Regions from separate parts of the Streptomyces sp. NPDC054783 genome, predicted to be linked through region 2. Evidence: riboswitches for the same ligand, from Rfam matches in the RefSeq annotation. Region 2 holds a riboswitch; the other holds the start of a gene.
What was found. Region 2 has a riboswitch for guanidine ahead of ACWGJ5_RS21710 (MBL fold metallo-hydrolase). Riboswitches for the same ligand answer to the same signal wherever they lie in the genome.
Positions count from the first base shown of each region.

Region 1: it holds a riboswitch for guanidine, as region 2 does, so the genes downstream of both, sugE (quaternary ammonium compound efflux SMR transporter SugE) here and ACWGJ5_RS21710 (MBL fold metallo-hydrolase) in region 2, are expected to answer to the same signal.

Region 1 covers NZ_JBSHAY010000017.1:170,661-178,291, reverse strand. Annotated here, with positions in the region: gene ACWGJ5_RS27815 (ABC transporter permease) at 1-418, opposite strand, end outside; gene ACWGJ5_RS27810 (transglycosylase domain-containing protein) at 1,208-4,219, shown strand; gene sugE (quaternary ammonium compound efflux SMR transporter SugE) at 4,245-4,565, opposite strand; guanidine-III (ykkC-III) riboswitch at 4,599-4,677, opposite strand; gene ACWGJ5_RS27800 (GroES family chaperonin) at 4,730-5,089, opposite strand; gene ACWGJ5_RS27795 (DUF3618 domain-containing protein) at 5,133-5,462, opposite strand; gene bcp (thioredoxin-dependent thiol peroxidase) at 5,556-6,023, shown strand; gene ACWGJ5_RS27785 (HNH endonuclease signature motif containing protein) at 6,163-6,819, shown strand; gene ACWGJ5_RS27780 (HNH endonuclease) at 6,816-7,526, shown strand; tRNA gene ACWGJ5_RS27775 (tRNA-Leu) at 7,491-7,573, shown strand; gene rdgB (RdgB/HAM1 family non-canonical purine NTP pyrophosphatase) at 7,613-7,631, opposite strand, start outside.
Region 2 covers NZ_JBSHAY010000012.1:15,528-23,158, reverse strand. Annotated here, with positions in the region: gene ACWGJ5_RS21725 (hydantoinase B/oxoprolinase family protein) at 1-2,646, opposite strand, end outside; gene ACWGJ5_RS21720 (PP2C family protein-serine/threonine phosphatase) at 3,100-3,990, shown strand; gene ACWGJ5_RS21715 (hypothetical protein) at 4,340-4,579, shown strand; gene ACWGJ5_RS21710 (MBL fold metallo-hydrolase) at 4,560-5,438, opposite strand; guanidine-III (ykkC-III) riboswitch at 5,450-5,518, opposite strand; gene ACWGJ5_RS21705 (hypothetical protein) at 5,892-6,437, opposite strand; gene ACWGJ5_RS21700 (phenylacetate--CoA ligase family protein) at 6,998-7,631, shown strand, end outside.

The DNA of each region.
Region 1 (7,631 bases), on a different contig from region 2:
GGTACACCGGGAAGCACAGGGCACCGAAGACGAAGGGCACCAGCCCCCGCCCCAGCAACTGGAAGAACGCCCGGCCCAGGTCCGTCGCCAGCCACCACAGCTGCAGGTCGGCGGGCCGGTACAGGTCGATCGCCACGTCCCCCGTACGGATGCGTTCCATCAACTCGTTCTCGACGCCCCCGCCGCCGATCGCGAGCGTCGACAGGAACGCCTGCCCCAGCCAGACATACGTCACGACCTGCGACTGATCCCATCCGCCGAGGTGCGGCCGCTCGTCCCACAGCGCCCGATACGTATAGACGAGGATCAGCCCGAAGACGGTGTTCGTGAACACCCCTGCCGCAGTGGCGGCCCGATACGTCGCGTACCGTCTGAATCCCCCCGCCGCGACGGCCACGTACAACCGTCCCGCGCCCACGCCAGTCCACCTCCCGGGACCGCTCGACACCGAAGCGCAGGAGCTTAGCCCCGGGCCCGGCGACCGGCCACGCAATTTCGTGCCCGAAGCGTGCTGGAATCCGGGAACGGAACGCCAGGTGCGAGAGTCTTCAAACTGGGGGCGCAGAAGAGCGTACGAGGCGTACGGGAACGTACGACGAAACAGGAGTCCGTGCACGACATGAGCGACGAGCCGCAGCCGCAGCAGCCGACCGAAGGCGTGCCGCCGAGAAAGCCGCTGCCGGCTGAAGGCCGCGGCGACCCGGGGGGCCACGAGGAGACGGCCGCCGCCCCGGACAAGGGGACGAGGAACGCAGCCGACGGGAAGGGGCCGAGAGAGCCCGGCGCACCCCGGTCAGGGAAGGCCGAGGGCTCCGATGCCGGTGACGGTTCGGCGCCCCGGAAGCCCTCGGACGAGGCACCCGCGCCCCAGGACCGCACGGCCTCCATCGCCCGCGCCCGCCAGGCAGCCCGGGATGCCCACACGGACCAGACCGGCCCGACGGCACCCGGCGGCGAGTCGCCCTCGGGCAGCGCTTCGGCCTCGGGCAGGGCTTCGGCCTCCCGGGGCGCGTCGGCCTCTGGGGGTGCCTCGCCCTCGGGCGCTGCTTCGGCCTCGCGTGGGGCGTCGGCTCCTGATGACGTCTCGCCCTCCGGCGGTGCTTCGGCCGCTGGTGGTGCCTCTGCCTCTGGTGGGGCTACCGGCTCTGGTGGTGCTACGGGCTCTGGGGGTGCCTCGCCCTCCCGCGGTGCTTCCGCCTCCCGCGGCGTGTCGGCCTCCGGTGACGCGTCGGTCTCGGGTGCCGCATCGGCGTCCGGGCGTGAAACATCCGACAAACGCGATGCTTCCGTCAATCAGAGTGTTTCCGACAAGGGGGAAATTTTCGGCAAGTCGGGCACCTCGGAGAAGCCGCACGTCCCCGGAGCCCGCGCGCCCAAGGAGCCGCAGTCGGCGGAGAGCACTCAGGTCCTCCGGCGTATCACCCCGCCCCGGGGACCCCAGGCATCCTCCGAGGAACCCGGCAAGCCCGCCGAGCAGGCCCAGGCGCCCGAGACCACGCAGGTGCTCCGGCGGGTCAGCGCGCCCCGCGCCGGTGAGCCCGGCGGTCCCGCCGAGGCGGCCTCCCCGGCGACGAAGCCGGCCGCCACGGGCCGCACGTCCCACACGACCGGCTCCCGACCCGCCGGCCCCGGCCGACCCGCCCGGACAGCCGGTGCCGCCGCCGGTGCTGCCGCCGCCGGTGCCGCCGCTCACGCCTCCCCGGCAGGTGCCGCGGGCGCGGTGGGCGCGGTGGGCGCGGTGGGCGCCGCCACCCCCGGCCCCCGTACCGGCCCCGGGGCAAAGACCCCCCGGCAGACCCCCGGCGCAACCCCCGACCAGGCCACCACCGCCCTCGCCGCCTCCCCGGACGGCCAGGCCCCCGCAGGGACCGGCAAGGGCACGAAGCCGAAGCGGCCCAAGCGGACCGGATGGCGGCGGATCATCCCGACCTGGCGCATGGTGCTCGGCACCTTCGTCATCGGCGTCATGCTGCTCGTCGGCCTCTTCTTCCTCGGCTACTCGATGGTCAACATCCCGCCGGCCAACGCCCTCGCCACCAAGCAGGCCAACGTCTACCTCTACGCCGACGGCTCCCAGCTGGCCCGCGACGGCCAGATCAACCGGGAGAACGTCAGCCTCGCCCAGGTCTCCAAGGACGCCCAGCACGCCGTACTGGCCGCCGAGGACCGCGACTTCTACACCGAGTCGGCCATCGACCCCAAGGCGATGATCCGCGCCGCCTGGAACACGGCGACCGGCAAGGGCAAGCAGTCCGGCTCGACGATCACCCAGCAGTACGTGAAGAACTACTACCTGGGCCAGGAGCAGACGGTCACCCGCAAGGCCAAGGAGTTCTTCATCTCGATCAAGCTGGACCGCAACAAGTCCAAGGACGAGATCCTCGAGGGCTACCTCAACACCAGCTACTTCGGCCGCAACGCCTACGGCATCCAGTCCGCCGCCCAGGCCTACTACGGCGTGGACGCCCAGAACCTCGACCCGGCCCGCGCCGCCTACCTCGCCGCGCTCGTCAACGCGCCCAGCGAGTACGACGTCGTCGCCCACCCCGAGAACAAGGCGGCAGCCGTCGCCCGCTGGAACTACGTCCTGGACGGCATGGTCAAGAAGGGCTGGCTCAGCCAGTCCGAGCGCGCCGGGATGAAGTTCCCGATGCCGAAGGAGCAGACCGTCTCCACGGGCATGTCCGGCCAGCGCGGCTACCTCGTCGAGGCGGTCAAGCACTACCTGACCACCAACAACATCCTCACCGACGACCAGCTCGCGACCGGCGGCTACCGCATCACCACCACCATCCAGAAGAACAGGCAGAACGCCTTCGTCAAGGCGGTCAACGACCAGCTGATCGCCAAGCTGGACAAGAAGAACAACAAGGTGGACAGGTACGTCCGCGCGGGCGGCGCCTCCGTCGACCCGAAGACCGGCAAGGTCGTCGCCATGTACGGCGGCATCGACTACGTGAAGCAGTACACCAACGGCGCGACCCGCGGTGACTTCCAGGTCGGCTCCACCTTCAAGCCCTTCGTCTTCACCTCGGCGGTGCAGAACGCCTCGAGCACCCAGGACGGCCGCACCATCACCCCGAACACCATGTACGACGGCACCAACGAGCGGCTCGTCGAAGGCTGGAACGGCGCGCCCTACAGCCCGCAGAACGAGGACCAGAAGTCGTACGGCCAGATCACCGTCACCAAGGCGACCGACCTGTCCGTGAACGCCGTCTACGCGCAGATGGCCGCCGACGTCGGCCCGTCCAAGGTCAAGCAGACCGCGATCGACCTCGGTGTCCCCTCCGACACCCCGGACCTGTACCCGTCCCCGTCCATCGCCCTCGGCACCGCCACCGCCAGCGTGCTGGACATGGCGGAGTCCTACGCGACGCTCGCCAACCACGGCCAGCACGGCACGTACACCATGATCGAGAAGATCACCAAGGACGGCACGGACACGGTCAAGCTGCCCCAGCAGCCCGTCAAGCAGGCCGTCACCCGCGAGGCCGCCGACACCACCACCTCCGTCCTGCAGAGCGTGGTCGACAACGGCACCGCCACCGCCGCACAGGCCGCGGGCCGCCCGGCGGCCGGCAAGACCGGTACCGCCGAGAACGACACCGCCGCCTGGTTCGCCGGTTACACCCCGGACCTGGCCACGGTGGTCTCGGTCATGGGCCAGGACCCGGTGACGGCCAAGCACATGCCGCTGTACGGCGCCCTCGGCCAGCCCCGTATGAACGGCGGCGGCCCGCCCACCCAGATCTGGGCCCAGTACACGGCGGACGCGCTGAAGAACAAGCCGTCCTCCGACTTCGACCTCCAGCTGGAGCCGGGCGCCGACCAGCCGCAGCCGCCCAGCGCCACCGGCTCGGCCCCTCCGGGCACCACCGTCGGCCAGAACAACGGCGGCACCACCGGCACCCCCACCGGCGGCCCGACCACCAGCCCGACCACCGGCGGCACCACCGGCACCCCCACCACCGGCGGCCCGACCACCACCGGCGGCACCGGCACCACCGGCGGCGGCACCACGACCGGCGGTGGTACGACCACGACCGGCGGTGGTACGACCACGGGCGGCGGCACCGACGGCGGCGGCACGACCGGCGGTACGACCACCGGCGGCGGCACGAACGGCGGCGGCACGACCACCGGCGGCGGCACCGACGGCGGCGGCGGTACGACAGGCACGGCCGCCGGCGCCGGAGGCGGCGACCCAGCCATCTGACCCTCGGTGACGCCCCGTTGACGTGTCAGTGACCGCTGGTCGCCTTCAGCCCCACCACGGCGACCAGCAGCAGACACACGAAGAAGATCCGGGCGGCGGTGACCGGCTCACCCAGCACCACCATGCCGAGCACCGCCGCACCGGCCGCTCCGATGCCCACCCACACGCCGTACGCGGTACCGATGGGCAGGGACTTCGCGGCGTACGACAGCAGAACCATGCTCGCGACGATCCCCGCGCCGGTGAACACGCTGGGCACCAGCCGGGTGAAGCCCTCGCTGTACTTCATCCCGATCGACCAGCCCACCTCCAGCAGACCGGCGACGACAAGCAGAACCCAGGCCATGACAGGCACCTCCGGAAGGAATCTCTGAACGGGGGTGCGTCGTCTTTGCCTGAGGTCGGGGATCCCGGTACGGCGCGTCTCGTCGGGCTGACGCCTTCGAACATAGCAAAGGAACGACAAAGGGGCCGGTGACCACGGTCACCGGCCCCTCTACCGGAACGGACTCAGAGATACAGACCGGTGGAGTCCTCCGACCCCTCGAAACGGTCCGCGGCCACGGCGTGCAGATCCCGCTCGCGCATGAGCACGTACGCCACACCCCGCACCTCGACCTCGGCCCGGTCCTCCGGATCGAACAGAACCCGGTCACCCGGCTCCACGGTCCGTACGTTCTGCCCGACCGCGACAACCTCGGCCCAGGCCAGCCGCCGCCCGACCGCCGCGGTGGCGGGAATCAGAATGCCGCCCCCCGACCGCCGCTCGCCCTCACCGGTCTCCTGCTTGACCAGAACCCGGTCGTGCAGCATCCGGATGGGAAGCTTGTCGTGATGGGGGGTGCTGTGCTGGTTTCTGTTGGCGCTCACGCCTCGAACCTACCTGTCTTCGCCACGCCGGGCTGCGCCCGGGTCAGCCCTTGCGCCGCCTGCTGCCCACGGCAAGCAGCCCCACCACGCCGACGGCCAGCAGCGCGACGGGCACCACCCGCGCCAGCCGCACCCCGCCCTCTTCATCGACGAACTGCGCGCGCACCTCACTCACCACCCGGTTGACCTGCACGTACGCCCGCCCGACCGTGTGATCGATATTGGCGACGACCTTGGCCCTGGCGTCCCCGATGATCGTCTGCGGATGCACCCGCACCCCGATCTCGTCGAGCGTCTCGGCCAGCACTTCGCGGCGGCGCTTGATGTCCGCCTCGATCTGCGCCGGGGTTCTGGTGTCCGACGTGTCCGCCACCGTACGGCCTCCGAAGTCTCCTGATGCTGTCCCGGACAGTCTGTCAGCTTCTCCTCCCGGCGCACCGCAAGGCCCCCCGGTTACCCTGGCCCGATGAGCGAGCGACTCCAGCCGGGGGACGTGGCCCCCGCCTTCACCCTCCCCGATGCCGACGGCAACGAGGTCTCCCTGTCCTCCCACAAGGGCCGCAAGGTCATCGTCTACTTCTACCCGGCCGCCCTGACCCCCGGCTGCACCAAGCAGGCCTGCGACTTCACCGACAACCTGGACGTCCTGGCCTCCGCCGGCTACGACGTGCTCGGCATCAGCCCCGACGCCCCGGAGAAGCTGGCGAAGTTCCGCGAGAAGGAGTCCCTGAAGGTCAGGCTGCTGGCCGACCCGGAGAAGACGGTCACCGAGGCCTACGGCGCGTACGGCGAGAAGAAGAACTACGGCAAGACGTACATGGGCGTCATCCGCTCCACGATCGTCGTGGACGAGGAGGGCAAGGTCGAACGAGCCCTCTACAACGTCCGCGCCACGGGCCACGTGGCCAAGATCATCAAGGATCTGGGGATCTGAGGATCCCTTTCAGCTGCTGGCGGCCCGCACCGGAATGACCTGGTGCGGGCCGCTTCCTCTATTCCGTGCGTGACTGTCCGATAACCGGTTCGTTACTCCGTACGGGCAGCGAACGCACGCCCGGAACGGAGGGGGCTCGATGGGGGCCAGTGCATACACGAGGGAGCGGCTGGAGCAAGCGGCTCGCGGGGCGCGGACGTTGTCGGAGGCGCTGGAGAGGTTGGGGGTGGATCCGAGGAGTTCGACGCGGCGGTATGTCTGGGAGCGGATGAAGAAGCTCGGGGTGGATACGTCGCACTTCGAGCGGGAGGGGGTGAGGTGGACGCGGGAGGTGCTTGAGCGGGCGGTCGCGGCATCGACCAACATGTGCGAGGTGCTGCGCCATCTCGGCCTGGAGGTCGTCGGCGGCCACCACACGCACATCAGCCGCAGGATCAAGGCGTACGGGATCGACACCTCGCACTTCCAGGTGCCGACCCAGAGAGGGAAACCCTGGCGCGCCCGAACGCCGGAGGGCCTGCTCGTCGAGCAACCTGTCGGCCAGGCCCGGCGTGTCCCGAGCGACCGGCTCAAGTGGGCGATGACGTCCGTCGGCTTGCCGGAGCGCTGTGCCCGATGCGGTACAGAGCCGGTGTGCCGGGGCCGCCCGCTCCCTCTGGAGATCGATCACATCGACGGCAACTGGCGTGGCAACCGCATCGAGAACCTTCGGTTCCTCTGCCCCAACTGCCATTCGACCACGGACAATTACCGGGGGCGCGGCAAGGGCCGTGCCCAGGGTGGCGGCGCCGTATGAGCAGCGGCGCGCAGTACACGCGCGAGCGGTTGGCCGAGGCCGCCGAGCGGTGTGCGAGCCTCGACGAGGTCATCGCTTTCTTCGGCACCAGCCCCTACGGCAAGCTGCGCCGATACCTCGTGCGGCGGTTCGCGTACTTCGGTATCGACATCTCGCACTTCTCCGACTCCGGCAGGCCCGGCCGCCCCGCGCCCGAGGAACTGTGCGCAGCGGTCGCCGAGTCGGTCTCCATCGCAGAGACGTTGCGCCGTCTTGGGCGCCCGGATACCGGCACGCAGCGTGCGCTGCTGCGTGAGTGGGTCGCCGAGGGGGACGTCTCGACCGCGCACTTCCTGGGGCAGGCGCACCAACGAGGCAAGACCCAGACAGACCGCGCTAAGCGCCCCGAGCATGTCCTGGTCAAGCACGACGGTCGGCGTCGGACACGAACCCATCTGCTGCGCCGAGCGCTCCACGAGGTAGGTGTACCGGAGCAATGCGCCGAGTGCAGCGTTGGCCCCGAGTGGCTCGGGCGGCCCATGACACTGGAAGTCGATCACATCAGCGGCGACTGGAGCGACGACCGGCGCGAGAACTTGCGACTGCTCTGCCCCAATTGCCACGCAGTCACCAGTACATGGTGCAGAGGCGGGAGCCGAAGCCGTACGCATCCCGGTAGCATGGGCGGTCACGCGGCCGTTGCTGAATGGTATAAGCAGAGGTTTTAGGTGCCTCGGGGCATTTGCCCATGTGGGTTCGACTCCCATCGGCCGCACGCGCAGAGGGGCCGTCCTTGGACGGCCCCTCCCGTGTGTCAGCCCAACAACTCCCGA
Region 2 (7,631 bases):
GGCGGCGATCTGCGCCCGCAGGTCGGCGAGGTTGGTGTCCGGGTCTCGTGAGGGGTGGCGGGCGCTGGTGAGCAGGTGGCGGGTCTCGTCCTCGCGGAAGTGCCCGTCACGCACCAGCAGCCAGTTGTCGAAGAGCACGCCCTCCTCGTCGATGACGGTGCTGAACGCGGGCATGGATCCGGGGCTGATGCCGCCGATCTCGGCGTGGTGGCCGCGCGAGGCGACCAGGAAGAGCAGCCGCTCGCCCGCCTCGTCGAAGACCGGGGTGACGACGGTGATGTCGGGCAGGTGGGTGCCGCCGTGATATGGGTCGTTGATGGCGTAGACGTCGCCGGGCCGGACCGAGCCCTGGTTGCGGCGCAGAACCTCCTTGATGGACTCGCCCATGGAGCCCAGATGTACGGGGATGTGGGGCGCGTTGGCGATGAGGCTGCCGTCGGGGGCGAAGAGTGCGCAGGAGAAGTCGAGGCGTTCCTTGATGTTGACCGAGTGGGCGGTGCTCTCCAGCCGTACACCCATCTGCTCGGCGATGGACATGAACAGGTTGTTGAAGACCTCCAGCATCACCGGGTCGACGGTGGTGCCGACCGCCGTACGGGACGGGCGGGGACGGGAGCGGGTGAGGACGAGGTCGCCGTGCTCGTCGGCCGCGGCCCGCCAGCCGGGGTCGACGACCGTGGTCGCATCCGCTTCGGCGATGATCGCCGGGCCCTCGGCACTGTCACCGGGGCGCAGGTCCCTACGTCGGTACAGCCGGGTGGGCTGCCAGTGGTCCTCGGTGAACATCCGCACGGTGTCGGCCGGTCGCAGTGCGCTGGTCCGCGGCGACGGGACGGCCGGTGCGGCGGTGCGCGGGCCGGAGGAACCGGTGGCCTCGACCTCGACGGCCTCGACGACCAGCGGCTTGCTCATGGTGAAGCCGTAGCGGTCTTGGTGATCGTGTTCGAAGTGGGCTCGCATGTTGTCCGCCGGGCCCAGCGGCACGGGCAGCGAGAAGTCGGTGCCCTCGTAGCGCAGCAGGGCACGGGCAGCCGTGCGGACGGTGGCGTCCGGAACGCCGTCCTCGCGCAGCTGGGTACGTGCCTGCTCGTCCAGCTCCATGCGCACGGCCTCGACGCGGGCTGCCGTCTCCGGCCGGTCGAGGGTGGCTTCGACGGAGCGTTCGCGCAGCGCGACCGCGTCCGCCACCCCGATGCCGTACGCGGACAGCACCCCGGCGAGCGGGGGGATCAGGACGGTGTCGATGCCGAGCCGGTCGGCGACCGCGCAGGCGTGTTGGCCGCCCGCGCCACCGAAGGCGACCAGCGCGTAGCGGGTGATGTCGCGGCCGCGCTGGACGGAGATCCTCTTCACCGCGTTCGCGATGTTGAGCACGGCGATGTCGAGGAATCCCGCCGCAACCGCCTCCGGGCTGCGGCGCCGCCCGGTGGCGGCGGCGGTCTGCTCGGCCAGCTCGGTGAAGCGGGCCCGGACCGCGGCCTCGTCCAGCGGCTGGTCGCCGTCCTTGCCGAAGACTCGGGGGAAGAAGACGGATTGGATGCGGCCGAGCATGACGTTGGCGTCGGTGACGGTCAGCGGACCGCCGCGCCGGTAGCAGACCGGGCCGGGGTCGGCGCCGGCCGAGTCCGGGCCGACGCGGTAGCGCATCCCGTCGAAGTGCAGGATCGAGCCACCGCCCGCGGCCACGGTGTGGATGTCGGTCATCGGCGCCCGCATCCGCACTCCCGCCACCTGAGTGCCCAGGACCCGTTCGATCTCGCCCGCGTAGTGGGACACGTCGGTCGAGGTGCCGCCCATGTCGAAGCCGATCGCCCTGACGTGGCCGGCGCCGGTGGCGGCGCGCGCCATGCCCACTACCCCACCCGCCGGGCCGGACAGCACGGCGTCCTTGCCCCTGAAGCGGCCCGCCTCGCGCAGGCCGCCCCCGGACTGCATGAACATCAGCCGTACACCGTTCAGCTCAGCGGCCACCTGGTCCACATAACGCCGCAGGATGGGGGAGAGGTAGGCGTCGACCACGGTCGTGTCGCCTCGCGGTACCAGCTTGATCAGCGGGCTGACCTCGTGCGAACAGCTGACCTGCCGATAGCCGACGGCGCGGGCCGCGTCGGCGACGGCGGCCTCGTGCGCGGAATGGCGGTAGCCGTGCAGGAAGACGACCGCGGCGCTGCGGAATCCGTCCGCGTATGCCGCGGCCAGCGCCTCGCGCACGGCGTCCAGACCGAGCGGACGGACGAGTTCACCATCCGCACCCACCCGCTCCTCCACCTCGATCACCCGGTCGTACAGCGCCTCCGGGAGCAGGATGCGCCGGTCGAAGATGCGGGGGCGGTTCTGGTAGGCGATACGCAGGGCGTCCCTGAAGCCCCGGGTGACGACCAGGACCGTCGGTTCGCCGGTGTGTGTCAGCAGCGCGTTGGTGGCGACGGTGGTGCCCATCTTCACCACCTCGATCCGGTCGCCGGGAATCGGCTCGTCCGCCTCCAGACCCAGCATCTGACGGATGCCGGCGACCGCCGCGTCCTGGTACGCCTCCGGCTGCTCCGACAGGAGCTTGCGGCTGACCACCTCGGAATCCGGCGTCACGGCCACGACATCGGTGAAGGTGCCACCACGGTCGATCCAGAACTGCCAGCGACCAGCCATGTACCCATTGTGCGCCCTCGACCGGTGACCGGCGGGTAGGTGGAAGGTTTCCTACGAGGCCGTTGTCGCGCCTCATCCGCACAGGGAATGAAGCGCGTTCTTCAGCTCGGCAGGCTCGGTCCCTTCTGGTGGTGCCGTGGATGTGGGTACCAAGGCTCCGCCGTCGCCCGATGGGGGCCACACCCGCGTCCTGAGTCACTATGTCTGGCATATGTCGTTATGCTGTCTTTCGTGCCGTGGACCGGGTGGATGTGCTTTCGTGGTCTGCTCCATAGGCGGTGGAGTCTCGCCGGGCTCTCACCAGTGATCTTGACTGTGGTTGTCGCGAGCCTGGCGTTTTCCACCCCGAGAAAGATCGCTTTCAGTCGTCTCCTGACTGCCGTACCTGCCCTCGCGGCGTCGGTGTGGCCTGTGCTGCCCACTGTTCTGCTGGGGCTGGTCTGCGTTGCGATCATGATTGGGCTGAGCCTTGTCTACCCTGACCTGGGCACGTGGTTCACCGTGGGTGCCATTGCCGCGGTCACCGTGGCGGCCGCGTATACGTGCCGTGTCCGCATCCACCGGGAACAGGCGTTCGTCCAGCTCCGCCTCGTCGCCGACGCGGCACAGAAAGTGCTCTTGCGTCCCCTGCCCGGCCGGGTCGGTCGCATCGAGATCGAGTCGATGTACGTCGCAGCCGCCGCGCAGGCTCGCATCGGTGGGGACTTCTACGAAGCCGTCGCCACGCCATTCGGGGTACGACTGATCATCGGCGATGTGCGGGGCAAGGGCCTGCCCGCAGTGGGAGCGGCTGCGGCAGTGGTCAGCTGCTTCCGGGAGGCCGCGTACGACGAACGGACCCTGGAGGGCATCGTCCGCCGCCTGGACGTCAGCAGCACCCGGCACAGCTGTACGTTTCCCACCGGGGACCTGCTGGAGCAGTTCACCACGGTGGTGCTCGCCGAGTTCCCGCACCAGGGCGACCGCATCAGGCTCCTCAACTGCGGGCATCCTCCGCCACTGCTCCTGCATCAGGGCAAGCTCCACGTCCTGGACCCCACCATCACCTCGCCGATGCTCAACCTCGCCTCACTCATCGGCGCCGACTACACCACCGACACGATCGTGTGTACGCCCGGTGACCAGCTGCTCTTCTACACCGACGGCGTCATCGAGAGCCGCAACGGCGAAGGTGAGTTCTTCGCCCTGCAGGACTGGATGAGTCGCCAGACCGCGGCTGCGCCGAGGGTCCTGCTCGACACGCTTCACCGGGATCTCCTCCGGCACAGCGGCGGTGGGCTCAACGACGACGTTGCAGCACTCGCGGTGCGCATCCGTGACAGCTCACCAGGAGGGCCCGCCTGAACGACCCGAGTGTTCCGTTTCCTACGGTTGTTCCGTTTCCTGCGGTCCCGCAGCGTCGCTTCAGCGGGCACGGACGCCCTGCCTGCCCGGCATGGGCATGCCCAAATCCGGCTGTTCTGGCACGCTCTTCGGGGCCCGGTCCTGCCGTCCGGAGGGGTGAGCCCCCGAAGACCGGTCGACCGGTCGTATTGGCCGGGCGCCCGTCGCCGGCGATCACGCAGTGAATCCGGCGTCGGCGATCTGCGCAGGTCACATGACGCCGTCGGTCCGGTGCCCGCCGGCAGTTGCGCGGGAGCCGCCGCCCGGACCCTGGGGAACGGCGCCGTCATGTCCGTACGAGTAGAAGCACGTGAAAGAGATTCCGATCGCCTCGGAGCTTGGAAAGACCATCGAGCGGTGGACCAAGGGCGCCCAGCGGCTGCCGGTCCGCGGACCAAAGACCTCGGATGTCCACAGGCTCATCGACGGCACGATCATGCAGTGCGTGGAAGAAGGGCTGGACGACTCGGTGGGCCATACGGCGAGCAGCCCCGCCAGGTACTCCACCGTGGCGGGCGAGATCGCGGAGCTCAGCCGTTCGGGCAGATGACAAAGTGGGGGAAGGCGAGTCGACGGGGCTGGTCGCCGATCTCGTTGAGCGCGGCCCGGATCTCGTGCAGGTGGGCGGTGGTCATCTGCAGCGGGGGTTCTTGGGGCTGGTAGGTGGTGCGCACCGGGTAGTCCTCGCCCGGGTCGGTGGTCATCTCGATATGACAGCCCAGAACGTGGGTGACCGGTCTGCGTGCGGAGAACTCGATCAGGCGGTCGATCGTCCGTGCGAAGGCGGACCAGTCCTGAACGTAAAGTCGGCCGGGGTAGACCGTGTCGCCGGTGAGCAGGATCCCGGTCCAGGAGTCGTAGAACGTGACCGCTGCCTCGTGGTGCCCGGGGGAGGCCAGGCACTCGAGCACTCGGCCCCCCAAATCAATCTGTGCCACGGCGGTGGGGTCCTCGTCGAAACCGAAATACTTCCAGGCCTCGGTGATTTCTGCGTCGACCACCGTGGTGTCGGGGCGGTCGGAGAACTGGCCGTCGCCCGCGATGTGGTCGCCGTGTGCGTGAGTGTGCAGCACCAGCAGGTGATATTCCTGCCGGAGGTGGCGGGCCAGCCAGCCGTCGACGAGCTCGTCCACCACCCGGCGCAGGGGAAAGAATTCGGGGGCCGGGGTGGCTCCGGTGTCGATCAGCACCGCCTGGGCGTTTCCGAACAGCAGAAAGAGGAACGGCGCCTCGTAGTTGATCGCCATGTTCTGCCGCAGAATGATCGTGTGCTCGTCGTACGCGTAGACCTGGATGTCCGGGTCGGTGTTGTGCTTGGACGACGGTGAGCCGTGAATCCACCGGACGTCCAACTCCCGGGGCTGGGGAGCTGGAGTGCCGAAATCGATGAAGGGTGTGCCTGCGTCCATGACGTCTCCCGAGTGCGTCGTCTTGGCAGGCCGGGTACGGCGCACATCTCGTCCGGGGCAGGCATCCATGACGCCTCCGCGGTCACCGTAGCACGACACTGATCCACTGCTCTGTCGCCCTGCGCCCGTGCGGCGGCATCGCTTGCGTCGCGCTCGTCCCGCGTGTGTCGCGTTGCGGCGCGAGGATGCGGACGTGGTGCGCGTGGGTCGGGCCATGGGGTTTGTCGCTGGAGGGCCGAGTCCTGCCGGCCGCTGCGTACTGGGGCACGGGGTGGCGGTGCGCGTCCGGTCGGCGCCGCGGACCGTACCGGCGATCGGTGCGGGGGACGGCGGCGGGTCTCAGCAACGCGCACGCTCATGCGTCACCGGGGGTGGCTGCTTCCGTGCCGGGCAATTTCCGCGAGGTCGCATGTCCCAAGGGGGACGGTGGTCTCGTTCTGCCTATGAACGTCGTCAGCGAGGGTGGTGCGGGCCACGTGCGACGAGCGGGCGGCTGCCGTCTTCGGGCAGGACGACGAGGAAGCGCCAGGTTCCGTCTTCGACGCGGGCCAGGCCTATCGTCGTGGCGGCGTCGAATGCCTCAGCCGCGGGTTCCGCGCCTTCGGTCAGCGTGTCGAGCTTTGCGTAGTGCCGGGCCAGTGTCGCGGCTGGACCGTGGAGCCACAGGCGCACCGGCGCACCTCTCCGAAGCGCGGTGAGGAGGTCGTCGCGGGCCTCTGCCGGGGCGGCGGCCTGGAGCGTGTCGTGAAGTCGCTCCTGAGCGCATGGCTGTGTCGGAGCAGCTTCAGCTTCCAGGCGGCACTTCGGGCACGCCTGCGGGTCCGTCAGGTCGAAGAGGTGCCGATAGCGGGTGACCTGGTGCTCTGGGATGCCACAGAGTGTTCCGCTGTCGGCCGTCGCGTGCTCGACGCCGGGAACTCCGGTGACCTCGCCCGCGCCGAAGCGGGCGGCCTCCCGTGCGGTCGCGAAGGACCAGCCGTTGTTCGGACCAGGGATCATGCACGCGAGCATCCCACAACCGTCCCTCCCGGCCGGCTTGGTTTTGCGCTGCGGATGTTTCCGGCATCGCATGGTTCGAGTACCGGTGAGTCTGTGGCGGTGGTCGGCGTCACCGCGCTCCTGGCTGACGAAGCCGTTACCGCGGCACAGCCGAAAAGCGCTCCCTGATCGACTAACGCTCCCTAATCGACACGGTTGGGTTCCAGCCATAGCTCGGAGCGCCTTCGCCGGCCCCTTTCCATAAGGCTTCCTTCAGCTCCGTTCAACGAGCGGTTATACGTGGCCGGTTGATTGTGATCACCGTCTCCGCGTCTGCAGGAACCGAACGGCCGTGGAATACGTCCGTGAGGAATCAAAGCCCCCGCACGCGAGGCCAGTTGGCGCAAATTCGTCCCGCATAGTGAGATATCCTGGTGCACCGGGCGCCCCACTCGTGATGGGTGCGCCGCTTTTCACGCCTTCAGCGACACGGTCCGCGCCCGCCATGGTGGACCGGCTCCGTCGCGCCTCGCCGGCCATTTTCCGTGCCGGCGGCGGTCCACGCCTTCGAGCAGGAATTGATGCCAGTTCAACCATTCGCGGAACTCGTACGTTTCGCTCGCACCAACTCGCATTTCTATCGTGAGCTCTACGCCGGGCTTCCCGAGCACGTCACCCGTCCCACAGATCTTCCGGTGGTGCCCCAGGCCGACTTCTGGCGCGCCAACTCGCCCCGTGGCAACCGGCTGCTCACCGCTCCGCTGGACGAAGCGATCGTCTTCCGCAGCGGCGGGACCACCGGGTCGCCGAAGTTCTCCTACTACACCCGCACGGAGTGGCGGGAGTTCACGACCGCGTTCGGTTCCGGGCTGGTCCGTGCGGGGCTGCGGCCCGGGCACCGGGTGGCGGATCTCTTCTACGCGGGTGACCTGTACGCCAGCTTCAGCTTCGTCCTCGACTCGCTGCACCGCTCACCCGTGGCCAACGTCCGCCTGCCCATCGGCGGCGCGGCGCCCTGGGAGTCGACCGCGGCGACGCTGGAGGAGTTCCGGGTCCAGGTGGTCGCCGGTACACCGACCACACTGTGTTCGCTCGCGGAGCGCCTCACCAGCGCCGGCCGGACACTTCCGGACGTGGAGCTGCTGTTCTTCGGCGGGGAGTGCCTCTTCGGCGACCAACTCCCGCTGCTCCGTGCCGCGTTCCCGAACGCCCGGC